Regions from separate parts of the Parasphingomonas frigoris genome, predicted to be linked through region 1. Evidence: predicted binding sites of a transcription regulator. Region 1 holds the regulator's gene; each other region holds the start of a gene.
The links. Region 1 encodes LexA, which represses DNA repair genes until DNA is damaged. Its sites were predicted from a motif close to GTTCCNCNCTTGTTCT; they were not measured.
Positions count from the first base shown of each region.

Region 2: the regulator LexA is predicted to act here: its motif matches at 1,294-1,309, upstream of U1872_RS21775 (DUF5131 family protein).
Region 3: the regulator LexA is predicted to act here: its motif matches at 1,014-1,029, upstream of U1872_RS09485 (ImuA family protein).
Region 4: the regulator LexA is predicted to act here: its motif matches at 1,671-1,686, upstream of U1872_RS18520 (DUF6771 family protein).

Region 1 covers NZ_JAXOJQ010000002.1:119,134-122,244, forward strand. The annotation lists gene U1872_RS05805 (molybdopterin molybdotransferase MoeA) at 1-905, shown strand, start outside; gene lexA (transcriptional repressor LexA) at 976-1,653, shown strand; gene U1872_RS05815 (ComEC/Rec2 family competence protein) at 1,764-3,111, opposite strand, start outside.
Region 2 covers NZ_JAXOJQ010000018.1:15,079-18,189, reverse strand. The annotation lists gene tcmP (three-Cys-motif partner protein TcmP) at 1-566, shown strand, start outside; gene U1872_RS21775 (DUF5131 family protein) at 493-1,278, opposite strand; gene U1872_RS21770 (type ISP restriction/modification enzyme) at 1,444-3,111, opposite strand, start outside.
Region 3 covers NZ_JAXOJQ010000002.1:856,250-859,360, forward strand. The annotation lists gene U1872_RS09480 (thiamine pyrophosphate-dependent enzyme) at 1-852, opposite strand, end outside; gene U1872_RS09485 (ImuA family protein) at 1,101-1,805, shown strand; gene U1872_RS09490 (Y-family DNA polymerase) at 2,219-3,111, shown strand, end outside.
Region 4 covers NZ_JAXOJQ010000007.1:27,499-30,609, reverse strand. The annotation lists gene U1872_RS18530 (diguanylate cyclase) at 1-1,015, opposite strand, end outside; gene U1872_RS18525 (hypothetical protein) at 1,341-1,481, shown strand; gene U1872_RS18520 (DUF6771 family protein) at 1,696-1,911, shown strand; gene U1872_RS18515 (nucleotidyltransferase and HEPN domain-containing protein) at 2,464-3,111, opposite strand, start outside.

The DNA of each region.
Region 1 (3,111 bases):
TCACCGGCGCGGCGATGCCATCGGGCGCCGACAGCGTGCTGGTGCAGGAAGAGGCGGTGCGTGACGGTGCTGTCGTCCGGCTAACGGGGACGGGCCCGGTGCGCGGCGGCAACGTCCGCCGCCAGGGGCTCGATTTCAGCAGCGGCGATCTGCTGGTGGCGAAGGGCGAGCGGCTGACGGCCGCGCGGATCGCGCTGGCCGCGACCGCCGGGCACGGTGCCGTGAAGGTCGCTCGACGGCTGCGGGTCGCGATCGTGGCGAGCGGCGACGAGCTGGTCGCACCGGGCGCGGCGCTCACCGACGGCGGGTTGCCGGAATCGAATGGCGCGATGCTCGCGGCGCTTCTCGCCGACCTGCCCATCGCGCTGATCGAGCTCGGCATCCTGCCTGACCGGCTCGACGTGATCACGGATGCCTTCGCGCGTGTCGACGCCGATATACTGGTGACGACCGGCGGTGCTTCGGTCGGCGATCATGATCTGATCCGTCCGGCGCTCGCCGCCGCGGGCGGAAGTCTCGACTTCTGGCGAATCGCGCTGCGGCCCGGCAAGCCGATGCTCGCCGGTCGACTGCGCGACACGATCGTGCTGGGCCTCCCCGGCAATCCCGTCTCGGCGTTCGTTACCGCGATCCTGTTCCTGCGTCCGCTCATCGCCCATCTGAGTGGCGCGGCCGATCCCGCACCGCGCCGTTTCCTCGCGACGCTCGGCGAACCGCTCCCCGCCAACGACCATCGCCAGGACTATCTGCGGGCCGAAACCCGCGCCGGTCGCGTCCATTCGGCGGCGCGTCAGGATTCGTCGATGCTGGCCACATTGGCCCGCTCCGACTGCCTGATCGTCCGCGCGCCGCATGCTCCTGCGGCGCAAGCCGGCGACTCGGTGGAAATCCTCGCCCTCGGCTGAGCGGCGTGCTTGACGGGCGATTTTTCGTTCCGTATAGGTTCGTCGTCTGTTCCGACGAAAGGGCGCCGCGATGCTTACCCGCAAGCAGCATGAGCTGATCTGCTTCATCAACGACCGGCTCGACGAGACCGGGGTTTCGCCGTCCTTCGAGGAAATGAAGGAAGCGCTCGATCTCAAATCGAAGTCAGGGGTACACCGCCTGATTAGCGCGCTCGAGGAACGCCAGTTCATCCGCCGTCTGCCCAACCGCGCCCGCGCGCTCGAAGTGCTCAAGATGCCCGAGCGAGGCACCAAGCCTGCAGGCAAGGCGGCCGCACCGAGCCCGGTTGCAAGCAACGTTCGCCACGTTCCCGAACCCGCCAACGACGTGATCGAGATCCCGCTGCACGGCCGGATCGCCGCCGGCGTGCCGATCGAGGCATTCGAGGGCGCATCAATGCTCGCCGTCCCCGCCGCGCTGCTCGGCAGCGGCGAACATTATGCGCTCGAAGTGTCGGGCGATTCGATGGTCGAGGCCGGGATCCTCGATGGCGATTACGCGCTGATCAAACGCCAGGACATCGCGCGCGACGGCGAGATTGTCGTGGCGCTGATCGAGGAGAGCGAGGCCACGCTCAAATTCTTCCGCCGCGAAGGCGCGATGGTGCGGCTCGATCCGGCGAACCGCGCCTATGATCCGCAGCGCTATGCCCCCGCGCAAGTCCGGGTGCAGGGCAAGCTGGCCGGTATCCTGCGACGCTACGACTGAACCTCGCACAGCGGGACGCGAGACCGCGTTGGCCTAGGCCATCGTTGGTCGCGCGCATCCTGACCCGGTTCGTCTGCCGGCGCCTGCAGGTCGCGATCGCAGCCCATTCGTCAGTGCGCCTGCCGCGTATTCCCACGTCGTCTCCACCGTGGTGCTCGGCGGACCACCCCGGCATCAGTCGCCGCGATCCACGGATGGCGGTCGCCCGCGTGGCGCACGGTCCGCACCGAGCGCGACGGGAACGCAATAGCGATGCCGCCCGTGCGCGCCAACGTCGGCCGATCGAGCCTCAGCCAGTGCGGCGCGCACCGCCGCGGCAACCGCCGCTCGCTGATCACGATGTCGGCCTCCGCGCAGGCCGCGACGAGATCGGCGGTGGGAACGAGATAGCCGCTTCGCGTCGCAAGCACGCGCCACTGCCGCCCGCCAGCCATCCGCGTCATCAGGCACAGATCGCGGCTGCAGCGGGCGTCTCGCTGCTCGGACAGCAATACCGGCAAGTCCGTAATCCCGCCATTTTCCGCCATCGTGTCGGCGGTGTAGTCGCCGGTCCGGTCGCGCAGCAGCGCCAACCCGCCATCGGCGGTTCGGATTGCGACATGCCGTCCATCGCCGGTGACGAGAAGGTCGGGCGGCGGGGTCGCGAGCGCCCACGCGGCCCCGATCAGCAACGGTAGAGCCCCCAAGCGCCGCCATTGCGTGCGCCACAATGCGATCCACAACCCACCCGCGACCATCACGCCATAGGCCCCGGCCGGCATCGCGGGCAACGGCGCGACCGAGCCCGGGATCGCCGCGGTCGCATGCGCGATCCACAACAGCAGATCGAGCGAGCGCGCCGTCAGCCACCAGAAGGGCGCCCCCGCGCCGACCGCGTCGAAAAGCAGCGCCAGCGCCTCGAGCGGCATCGTCACGAAGGTCGTGAGCGGGATGGCCACTATATTGGCAATCGCGCCGTAAAGCCCGGCCTTGTGGAAATGGAACAGCGAGATCGGCACCAGCGCCAGTTCGACCACGATCCCCGTCAGCAGGAGCGAGGCGAACGCGCGGGCGCCCGCAGCGAGCCGGCTTTGCTCGCGCGGGCCGAACCAGTCGCGGACCCGCGGATGCTCATGCAACGCGACGATCGCGGCAACCGCGGCAAACGACAGCTGGAAGCTCGGCCCGCCCAGCGCCTCTGGAAAGAGCAGCAGGACGATCGTCGCCCCCGCCGCGACCAATCGCAGCGTCAGCGCCTCGCGCCCGAGCGCCAGCGCGACCAGCACCAGCAGCGCCGCGACGCACGAGCGGATCGTTGGCACGGCGGCCCCGGTCAGCAAGGTATAGCCGATCGCCGCCAGCGCCCCCGCCGCCGCCGCGATCAACGGCACGCGCATCCGCAGCGCCAGCCACGGGCTGAGCGCGAGGAGTCGACTGACCAGCAGCATGACCGCCCCGACCGCTGCAGTGATGTGCAAC
Region 2 (3,111 bases), on a different contig from region 1:
ACGCCGAGTTACGATCAATATTCACCTCCGCCCCATGGCGTAATCAGATCGCCGGGCGGGGTAAACATCGTGCCTGCGTGTTTCTCGATCCGTATGGGATGAATGTCGAGTGGGAAACCCTACGCTTGCTCGCGGACACAAAAGCAGCCGATGTCTGGTATCTCTTTCCAGTGCTCGCGGTCACACGCCAGCTTGCATGGGACATGTCGCGCGTGAACGAGAGCAAGGCGTCGAAGCTCGATTCCATCTTCGGAACACTCAATTGGCGTGAGGAGCTGTACAATACTCACGTGTCGGTCGACTTGTTTGATACAGTCGTGTCGACTTCCGTGAGAAAGGTTACGCAGCCACAAATCGAAGAATATGCCAGAAAGCGTCTTGGTACGCTTTTCCGCTACGTATCGGAACCGTTGCCGCTAATCGCAGATGGCAGGGGACAGCTTTTTTCTCTCTTTTGCCTATCGAATAGCGCGAGCGATCCCGCAATTGGCCTCATAAAGAAAGGTGTAAAGGCGACCCTGAAGAAGTATGGCGGCGCGGCATCTCGTCATATGTCCGGCCGTTAAGCAGGCGGCCCGCAGCTTTCTTGTTGCGCCCGCCCCATTGCTTGAAAAAGAAAGCGGTGCGTGTTTCACGACACATTTCCTCGATCTCGTGTACCCAATCCTCCAACATCGGGCGCGCACGCGGGCCGCTTTCGCCGCCAACAATTGCCCAATCGATACCCGTGATATCGGCGCTGGCTACCGAACCGATGAGGGGCTCGAAAGAGATGAAGCGGACCGCCGCGGGCGTTAGACGCAGATCACCGATCCGTCCAATAACTGCCGCGTCCTCGACACTGGTTCCGATCCATACGTTTGGCAGCACCAAGAAGCCTGGCGATGACAGCACCGTGCGCATCCGCTCCGGACGCTTCGTCAGGATCTGGTACGTGTGCTGCGGCGTATCACGCATCACGTCCCAAACCTTGCAGATGAAAGCAGTTTCAACCGTTTCATGGAACAAATCGGACATCGAATTGACGAAAACGGTTCGCGGCATCCGCCACGATCGCGGTGCTTTCAGTGACTTTTCGTCTTGGACAACCGTTCCGGTCCATACGTAGCGGTCGCCGCTCTTACGCGTCAGGCCCGCATATTTTTCTACGCCCATAGCTTCGAGCCGCGCTGCCATACGCATAGCGTAGCAATTGGTGCATCCCGCGGTGGCAATGGCGCAGCCAGCGACAGGATTCCAGGTGACGTCCGTCCATTCGATCGGCGACAACTGGGCCATTTGAGATCTCCCTTTGGAACGAATAGGGAACATACCGCTAATCGTGGGCTTTGTCTTCCTCTATCGGGCTTGTCAAGCACGGCAAAGGCTTCTCTTGCTCGCATGATTCCGCACGCGCTGGTGCGTCTGATACCAATCCTCGCCCTTCAGTAATAACGCCCGATCTCATGGTTTCAGGCGAGTGCCTGCGATCAGTGGCCCGTCGCAAATGCGTGCGAGAAGGTCGGCCTGTTTGGGCTCGAGGGTGACAAGGAGCGCCAACACGTTGAGCACATTGATCAACTCGCTTGTGTATTCGGGCAGCCATTGGTCAGGCTGGATATCGCCGAGCGGTGACGGTGAACGCTTGTCTCCGATCTGTGGGCGTTCGCGGTCCTTTTTGCGATAGCTGAACCACTGCCGCAGCACGCTTTTGCCCGACATTTCATAAGCCCACACCGCGGGCGGAACGTTGTCGATGAAGCCGGTACCAATTTTGAGTCGTCGTTCCGCGGCATCATAGTCGATAGTGTCGGGAAAACCCTCAGGCGTTGAAGGAATTCGGCCCTCTTTGGAATATATCGGCAAATCCGCCGCAGCGCGCGGCGGGCCGGCGGGATGCCCCTCGGCGAAACGCTCGCCGAAGCTGTGCAGCCAGATTACCTCGCGTCCGATCGTCGCCGTTTCCGCGAACAGCGTCGCGTCGGCGGTCAGCGGCACGCGTAGCCCTGGCCGAATCAGGTCGCCCCGGAAGCGCTCGATGTACGCGGGGTGCGCGAGCAAAGCGGCGACATAAGCGAACACATCGACCGGATCGACCGGCGCGCCATAGGTTCGAGCCAGTTCGGCGAGTACTATCGGCGAGATGGTTGACTCCGTGGCGGTGGCGTCTTTCCAGAGCGCGAACACTCGGCCGCCGAACGAGCCCTTGTAATGATCCTGATCGGGGATCAGCGATGTGGCAGAAATGGCTGGCCCAGATGTCGGGCTACTCGCCATTAGGCCCGTCAGGAAAACTTGTTTGGAGCCGTAAGACGCCCAAATTTTTGGTCGGGGATCATTTAGAAGGCGCGAGTCAGCCGGTATCCATTGGCGATCGAACGAACGAAAACCGTAGCGCACTGGCGTGACGATCGGTTGATCGTCGTCGATTATCGGGACCGCTCTGAGGGGATAGGTGCCCAGTTGCTCTTTAACGAACTTTCGGATGTGGCGGGCCGATACCAAGCCTTTTCGTAACTGAGGGTGAAGAAGCTTTTCCTTGATGACGTCGTCTTTCTCACCCGATAGCGCTGCCCATCGCTGTTGAAGTGTGCCGGTGTCAGGAGATACCGCCCAGGTGCGCCCCGGCATAACGCCAGATCCCATGTCCCCAATCACCGCATCCAGCGCCACATAATCACCCCACCCCCCGGCGAACTCCGGCAGGAACGGCGCCCGCGCCTCACTTGAGCAGTCTCGCCAGCCCGCGCTGTCGAGCGTCATCTCTGCCAGCTCGGCGAACTTCGCGCCACGCCGCCCCTTGGCCAGCGCGCGATAGCGCACGCGCGCCGGCGTTTCGCTCCCCTTGGCGGTGGATCGTGACGCCAGCACGATGCACACCGGATGCTGCACTCCCTGAAAGATGCGCGACGAAACATCCGGCTGATGCCCCTCGGGCGAACAGTCGATCACCCAAATCTCGTCGCATTCGCGGCGCAGGTCCGCGCGCATCTTCTGGAACCCGGGCCCATTCAGAAACCCGGCGACAGTTATGTAGCACACCAGGCCGGATAGTTTTTCCTCCGCCGGCGGCGTCCGGTCGCGCCCGCCGCCACCCTGTTCGAACACCTTCCACGCGGCCCAGCGCCAGAA
Region 3 (3,111 bases), 740 kb from region 1:
GACGCGCAGGCCGGCGATGCCATAGCCGACCGCGCGCGCCGCGAAGGTCGTCGACTCGGCGCCGGCAAAGCCCGAGAAGCTCGAGATCGCCCACTGATTGTTGACGACGTTGAAGATCACCGGCGCGCGATAGACGCTGGCGAAGGTGCAGGCCGAGTGGAAATCGCCCTCGGCGGTGGATCCGTCGCCGCACCAGGTCGCGGCGATCCGCGTGTCGCCCTTGGCGGCGCTCGCCATCGCCCAGCCGACGGCCTGCGGATATTGCGTGGTAAGGTTGCCCGAGATCGAGAAGAAGCCCGCTTCCTTCACCGAATACATGATCGGCAACTGCTTGCCCTGCAGCCGGTCGGCGGTGTTCGAATAGATCTGGTTCATCATGTCCACCATCGACCAGCCGCGCGCGATCAGCAGGCCCTGCTGGCGGTACGACGGGAAGCACATGTCTTCGTAATCGAGCGCATGCGCGGCGGCGACCGAGACGGCCTCCTCGCCGGTGCACTTCATGTAGAAGCTCGTCTTGCCCTGGCGCTGCGCGCGGAACATGCGCTCGTCGAACGCGCGGACCAGCGCCATGCTGCGCAGCATTGCGCGCAGCGTATCGGGCGAGAGACGCGGATTCCACGGGCCGACCGCCTGGCCTTCGTCGTCGAGCACGCGGACGAGATCGAAGGCGAGATCGATGAACGTATCGGCCGCATCGGCAGGATCGGGCCGCCGCGCCTGGCCGGCGGGCGGGATCGGCACCTGCGTGAAATCGACCGCATCGCCCGGCCGGAACTTGGGCTCGGGGACGTAGAGCGACAACGGCGCAAGATTGGGCTTCAAATGATCGGGGACTCGGTCGGTCGCCATATACTCTCCACAACGCGTGCCTGGCTTTGTGACCGACAGCGGAATCGTTCTTTCAGCCTTGTTATAAAATTTCAACGCGCTTGGCGAGGGGGCGTTTGGCACGGAATGCGACGACCCGTCGCGCCGGGGTGACGGACCAGCTTGACTCTGATGCGGCAAAGAGAACAAAATAGGAACGATGCTTCAAGTGAGTCGTGCCCGTGTCCTGTCCTGCCATCATCGCCGAGCTTCGCGAAAGCCTCAAGAAGGTGGAAAGCGACGGGCTGCGTCGGCGCCCGGTGCTGCCGTTCGGGATCGCGCCGATCGACGAGCGGCTCGCGCCGGGCGGACTGCGGCTCGATTCGCTCCACGAGATTTCCGCCGCGAGCCCCGCCCCGTCGGACGATGCGGCGGCGACTTTGTTCATGGCGGGAATCGCGGCGCGCGCCTGGGGTCCGGTGCTGTGGGTGGTGCGGCGGCGCGACCTGTTCGCGCCTGGGCTCTACCAGGCGGGGCTCGCGCCGGGGCGGCTGATCTATGCCGAGGCAGCCGACGATGCCGAACTGCTCGCGCTGATGGAGGAGGGTCTGCGGCATCGCGGGCTCGGCGCGGTGGTGGGAGAAGTGAAGCGCGCGGCGATGCCGAATACGCGGCGGCTGCAGCTCGCGGCCGAGGGCGGGAAGACGATCGCGCTGCTGATGAAACGGCATGCGCGGGAGGGCGGCAATCCGCTCGCGGTCCCCTCGGCGGCGATGACGCGCTGGCGGATCGCGTCGGCAGCCTCGGCTCCGCTGCCGGTCGGCGATGCGGGGGTCGGGCGCGCGCGGTGGAAGGTGGAGCTGGTCCGCCAACGCGGCGGCGACTCCGCCGAATGGATGATGGAGGCATGCGATGAAACGGGTCGCCTCGCTCTACCTGCCCGACTGGTCGATCGAACGGCTGGCGCAGGCCGAGCGCTCAGCCGCGCCGCTTGAGGGCGCCAGCGTAGATCCTCAGGGTCTCGCCGAGGTGGTCGCGCGCGAGCAGGCGGTGGCCTGCTCGGTGCCGCGCGGTGGCGGCTGGCGGCCGGGTGCGCGCTGGGCGCGGAGCGGGGAACTCGATGCGAACGCTCGCCATCGCAGCGCTGGACGCGTGAGCGAAGCTGCGCCGCATCCGTTCAAGGCGATGCCGCCTGACGAAGGGCGGACGCCGCTGCGGGATGCGCGGGCGGGCAGCGTCGGGCGCGCCGTGCCTCCCCTCCCTAGAAGGGAGGGGAGGAAAAGCGGCAGCGCATGTTGCTACCCCCCTCCGTCACCCCGGCCCTGTGCCGGGGTCCACACCTCCGCTCACGCGGCGGGATGCGGTGACGGGTGGGCCCCGGCACAAGGCCGGGCTGACGAATGACGGTGTGGCAGAACCGCCCCCCCTGCCCCGCATCACAAGCATCCAATCGGGCAACCAGATCGTCATCGCCGCCGCCTGCTCCGCCGCCCGTGCGCTCGGGCTCGCGCCGGGCATGGCGGTGACCCAGGCCCGCGCGCTGGTGCCCGAGCTCGACATCCGCCCGGCCGACCCGGAGGGCGACCGCGCCGCGTTGCTGCGCCTGGCGACGCTCGCCGCGCGGCGGTGGTGCCCGGTGGTGATGCTGTCGGGCGAGGACGGTCTGTTCCTCGACATCAGCGGCACTGCACATCTGTTCGGCGGTGAGGCGCAGATGGCGCGGCGGATGGTGCGGATCCTTGCGCGCCATGGTTTCACCGCGCGCGTCGCGATCGCCGATACGCCGGGCGCGGCGTGGGCGCTCGCACGATTTGCGATCTCCACCGCGCAGCCCTCCCGTCACCCCCGCAGAAGCGGGGGTGACGGGGCGTTGGTCTGCCCGCCCGCCGCGCAGATCGACGCGCTCGCCGCGCTCCCGACCCGCGCGCTCCGGCTCGAACCGCGTGCGATCGAGCTGCTCAAGCGGCTCGGCATCGAGACGATCGGGCAGCTCGCCGCGCGCCCCCGCGCGCCGCTCGCGCGGCGCTTCGGCGGCGCACTCGTCGCGCGGCTCGACCAGGCGACCGGGCGCCTGCCCGAACCGCTCGACCCCGTTCCCGTGCCCGAGCCGATCGGCGTGGTGCAGCGCTTCGCCGAACCGATCGCCACCGCCGAAGCGATCGCGCATTGGCTCGGCCAGCTGATGCCGCGACTCGTCACCGCGCTCGCCGAGGCTGGCCTGGGCGCGCGCGCGGTCGAGCTCGTCGCCGACCGGATCGACGGCGTGCCGCAGCGACTGCGGATCGGCCTCGCCCGCCCGAC
Region 4 (3,111 bases), on a different contig from region 1:
GCAACGAAAATTCGTCGGTGGAATGGCGTGGATCCTGCCACGACACCGCCTCGACCATCGCATCCTTGGCAGTATCGAGAAAATAGAGACAGCCAGCGAGCCGTGGCGCGATCTCCGGCAAGAAGCGCCGCGCCACGTCCTTCAGATCGTCAATGCTGTCGCAGCTCTGCATACGCTGCGTCATACGCGACATAAGGTCTCGCATTGCACGATCCGCATCCCGCTCCCGCTCGAGGCGCTGGCGTTCGATGCCGGTGGCGCGGAAGATGCGCAGGGCCTCTGCCATGTCGCCTATCTCGTCGACCTGGGAGATATTGGGCGGGACGGCTTCGTAATCGTGTGCGGCCAAACGCGTGACGACATCGCTCAGTTTAACGACGGGACGAAGGACGCGCTGTCGGAATACAAAAAACAAAACACAGAGGAAAAGGAGCGCCGTGACGCTGAGCATGACCTCGGCTGCACCTTGCAACAGTTTGGCGGAGCTCGTCGCAACCTGCAACGTCGCGCTCGTTCGCTCGTCGACGTGATCCTGAAAGGATCTGATAGCCGCCTGAACGCGATCAAGCTCGCGCTCGTATTCGGTAGAGAATAGTATTTCGACTGCGCGTGCCCGATCACCCGTCTGGCGGGCGACGATCGCGGCCTGTTGCTGCGGCCGCAAGGCGTCCGTCCACTTAAGGGCCCCATGGAGATCGGCCAATTCCCCTTCTGAAGCGCCAGCATCCCGGATGTTCGTTGTGCGACTTTCAATTTTTCCGAGCGTGTTTTGCTCGCGTGAATAAGCGAGCTTGTCCGCCGTGTTGCCGCTAAGCGCGAACTGACGAGCAAGCTCACTCAGTTGGGTGGCATCCTCGTCAAGGGTCGATGTGATCTTATCAAGGCGATATCGCTGCTCGACGGCAGCCCGCTCGTCGTCTTGCGCGTGAGAAGCTGCGAGCATTGTTGCGCCCGAGGCAAGCGTCAGGGTAACGGTGATTCCGTAAGCCCAGTTCGTGATCGTCGCCAACCGCATTTGGCGGAATTATCACGTAGACCTTCAGATGCAGTAAAGGTGACACCGAGCTTCGAGCGTTCTGTGCCAGTCATGTTTGCACGGAGCGAAATCGGCTTGCCATGTCCCGGCTCAACCGTCACCCGCACGAGATACGCGGCTTCTATCCGCCAAAGGGGGGAGACGTTTTGCCATCCGTTACATAGCCGTTGCCCCATAGGATTCGGATCTTGGTCAATCGCCGCGTTCGAGAGTCTGGGATAAAATAACCCATGCCCAATGCCCAAACACCCAGCGCGGATGGCTTTGGCCGGCAGCGTCCGCGCTAGGGTCGGGATTCATTGATATGACAAGCATCATCGCGTTCAGGCTCCGCAAGGAGACCATTACGCTGACCTCACAGCGTTTCGTGCTGCTTTTTTTTCTGGAGATGGCTGTCAATGGCGTCGGTGAGATGACCCTCGCTGCTTCGGGAATGGCAGCTTAACCAACGACCGACGATCGACCGCCCCGAAACCGGCCATCAATTCCCGATGAACAGATGTCCGCAGTTGGGAAGCCAAAAATGCTTGGCTAATATCTGGATCTGGGTCGTACCGGCCAGGAAGCGGTCGTGAGGATTGCGGTCCTATCTGCGGTCCGTTGATCGCCTCGCAGCGAATCGGCTTGCGGATATGTTCTTCATTTGTTCTAATGCGAGCATGGCTCGCTTCGATCATCAATCCGAACCGGTTGTCACGCCCGACGACCTCGCGGCAACCGTCCTAACGCTTCCCGGCTGGGTTCGCGTAGGTCTATCGGCGCCTGATGAGCGGATGCGATTAAGCGCCGCAGAATTCATCGCACAGTCGATCTTCGACAAGATCGCGGGCGAACGCGGTCGGTCACATCCTGACCAGCTCGATCTTTCGCTGTGACGTGGGCGCAAATATCAGGTTCCACTCGCTTGGTGATGTCGTCTCTCAAAAGGCCAACATCCACGCGCGATGTCATTTCCACTGCTACAATCAGTCCATTATTGCCGGAGAGCCGCTCTACCGATGGTTTATGGTCCACCGTTGGGACTTCGGCCTCGCGTCCGTTGGAGGCCATCTCAGATGCAGCAGGTGCTTTGCCCGGCCTGAGCGATGCACCGTCACTTTCCACGCTCCATACGGACCTTCAAGCCAGCGACGGCCGAGGTCGGAAGAGGCTTGGGTTGCGCTTCTAAAACGCTTGCGTGGATAAATGAGGAAGGCAGCTGCCGGGCATAAAAGCTCTCGAGCGAAAATCGACCAGCGTTCGTTTGTCGCCGACCTGAACGAACCAGCACGAACCCATCAACGTTCGCAATTCAGCCGATAAGCGGTTTGGTCCGAAGCCAGACCCGAGACCAAATTAACGAATGCCAGAAGTTGAGAATCACCAACGCGCCGCGAATGTCGGATCCAGGGTCAACCCAGCGCAAAATTGGCTTTATTCGACCGTCGTCATCCGGCGCGCTGGGGATCCGGTTCCTGTCTGAGTTGCGTGATTCGAGCATTACAAATCAAGAGAACGACTTGCCCGAGTTGTTCTACACGCGCTGCGATCCATTCGAGTTCTTCGACAGTAATTTTATAGTGCTTCGAATAACGCGCTTTAACGTAAGCTTCTTTCAGCTTCTCGAAAATTGCGCGTTCCGAGCGACTCTCGCGGGGCCAGGCTTCGATAAGATGGCGATCCAGGCGCTCCGCCTGCGTCCGCAAAAAGCCGAGATTGTGCACGTGAGGCGTGTAGAAGGTCACAACTAATAAAACGCAGTGATACAGCCGCTCGGCCGCCTGATGCATGTCGAACGCAGCATCCTTGAGATAGCCCTTCTCGATATCATACTTCGCGATATCAAAGCGCTTCATCGCCGCAGGAAACCATTCGTCGAAATACTCATGTGCCATTGCGAGCGCCTGCTCGGGTGTTTTGGGCTTGGGCTCGTGCAATTCGTCGTCAACAGCCTGGTAAAGCGCGATCCCGTCACGCCGCACGTCCATGAAGAAATAGCGACCATGGGCTAGCCCGTCATTTACCTCCTGCAACGTGTGAACGATGAAATTGACCGGCGTCTTGAGCGTCTTGGTGATCGCCAGCTCGCGGTTGAG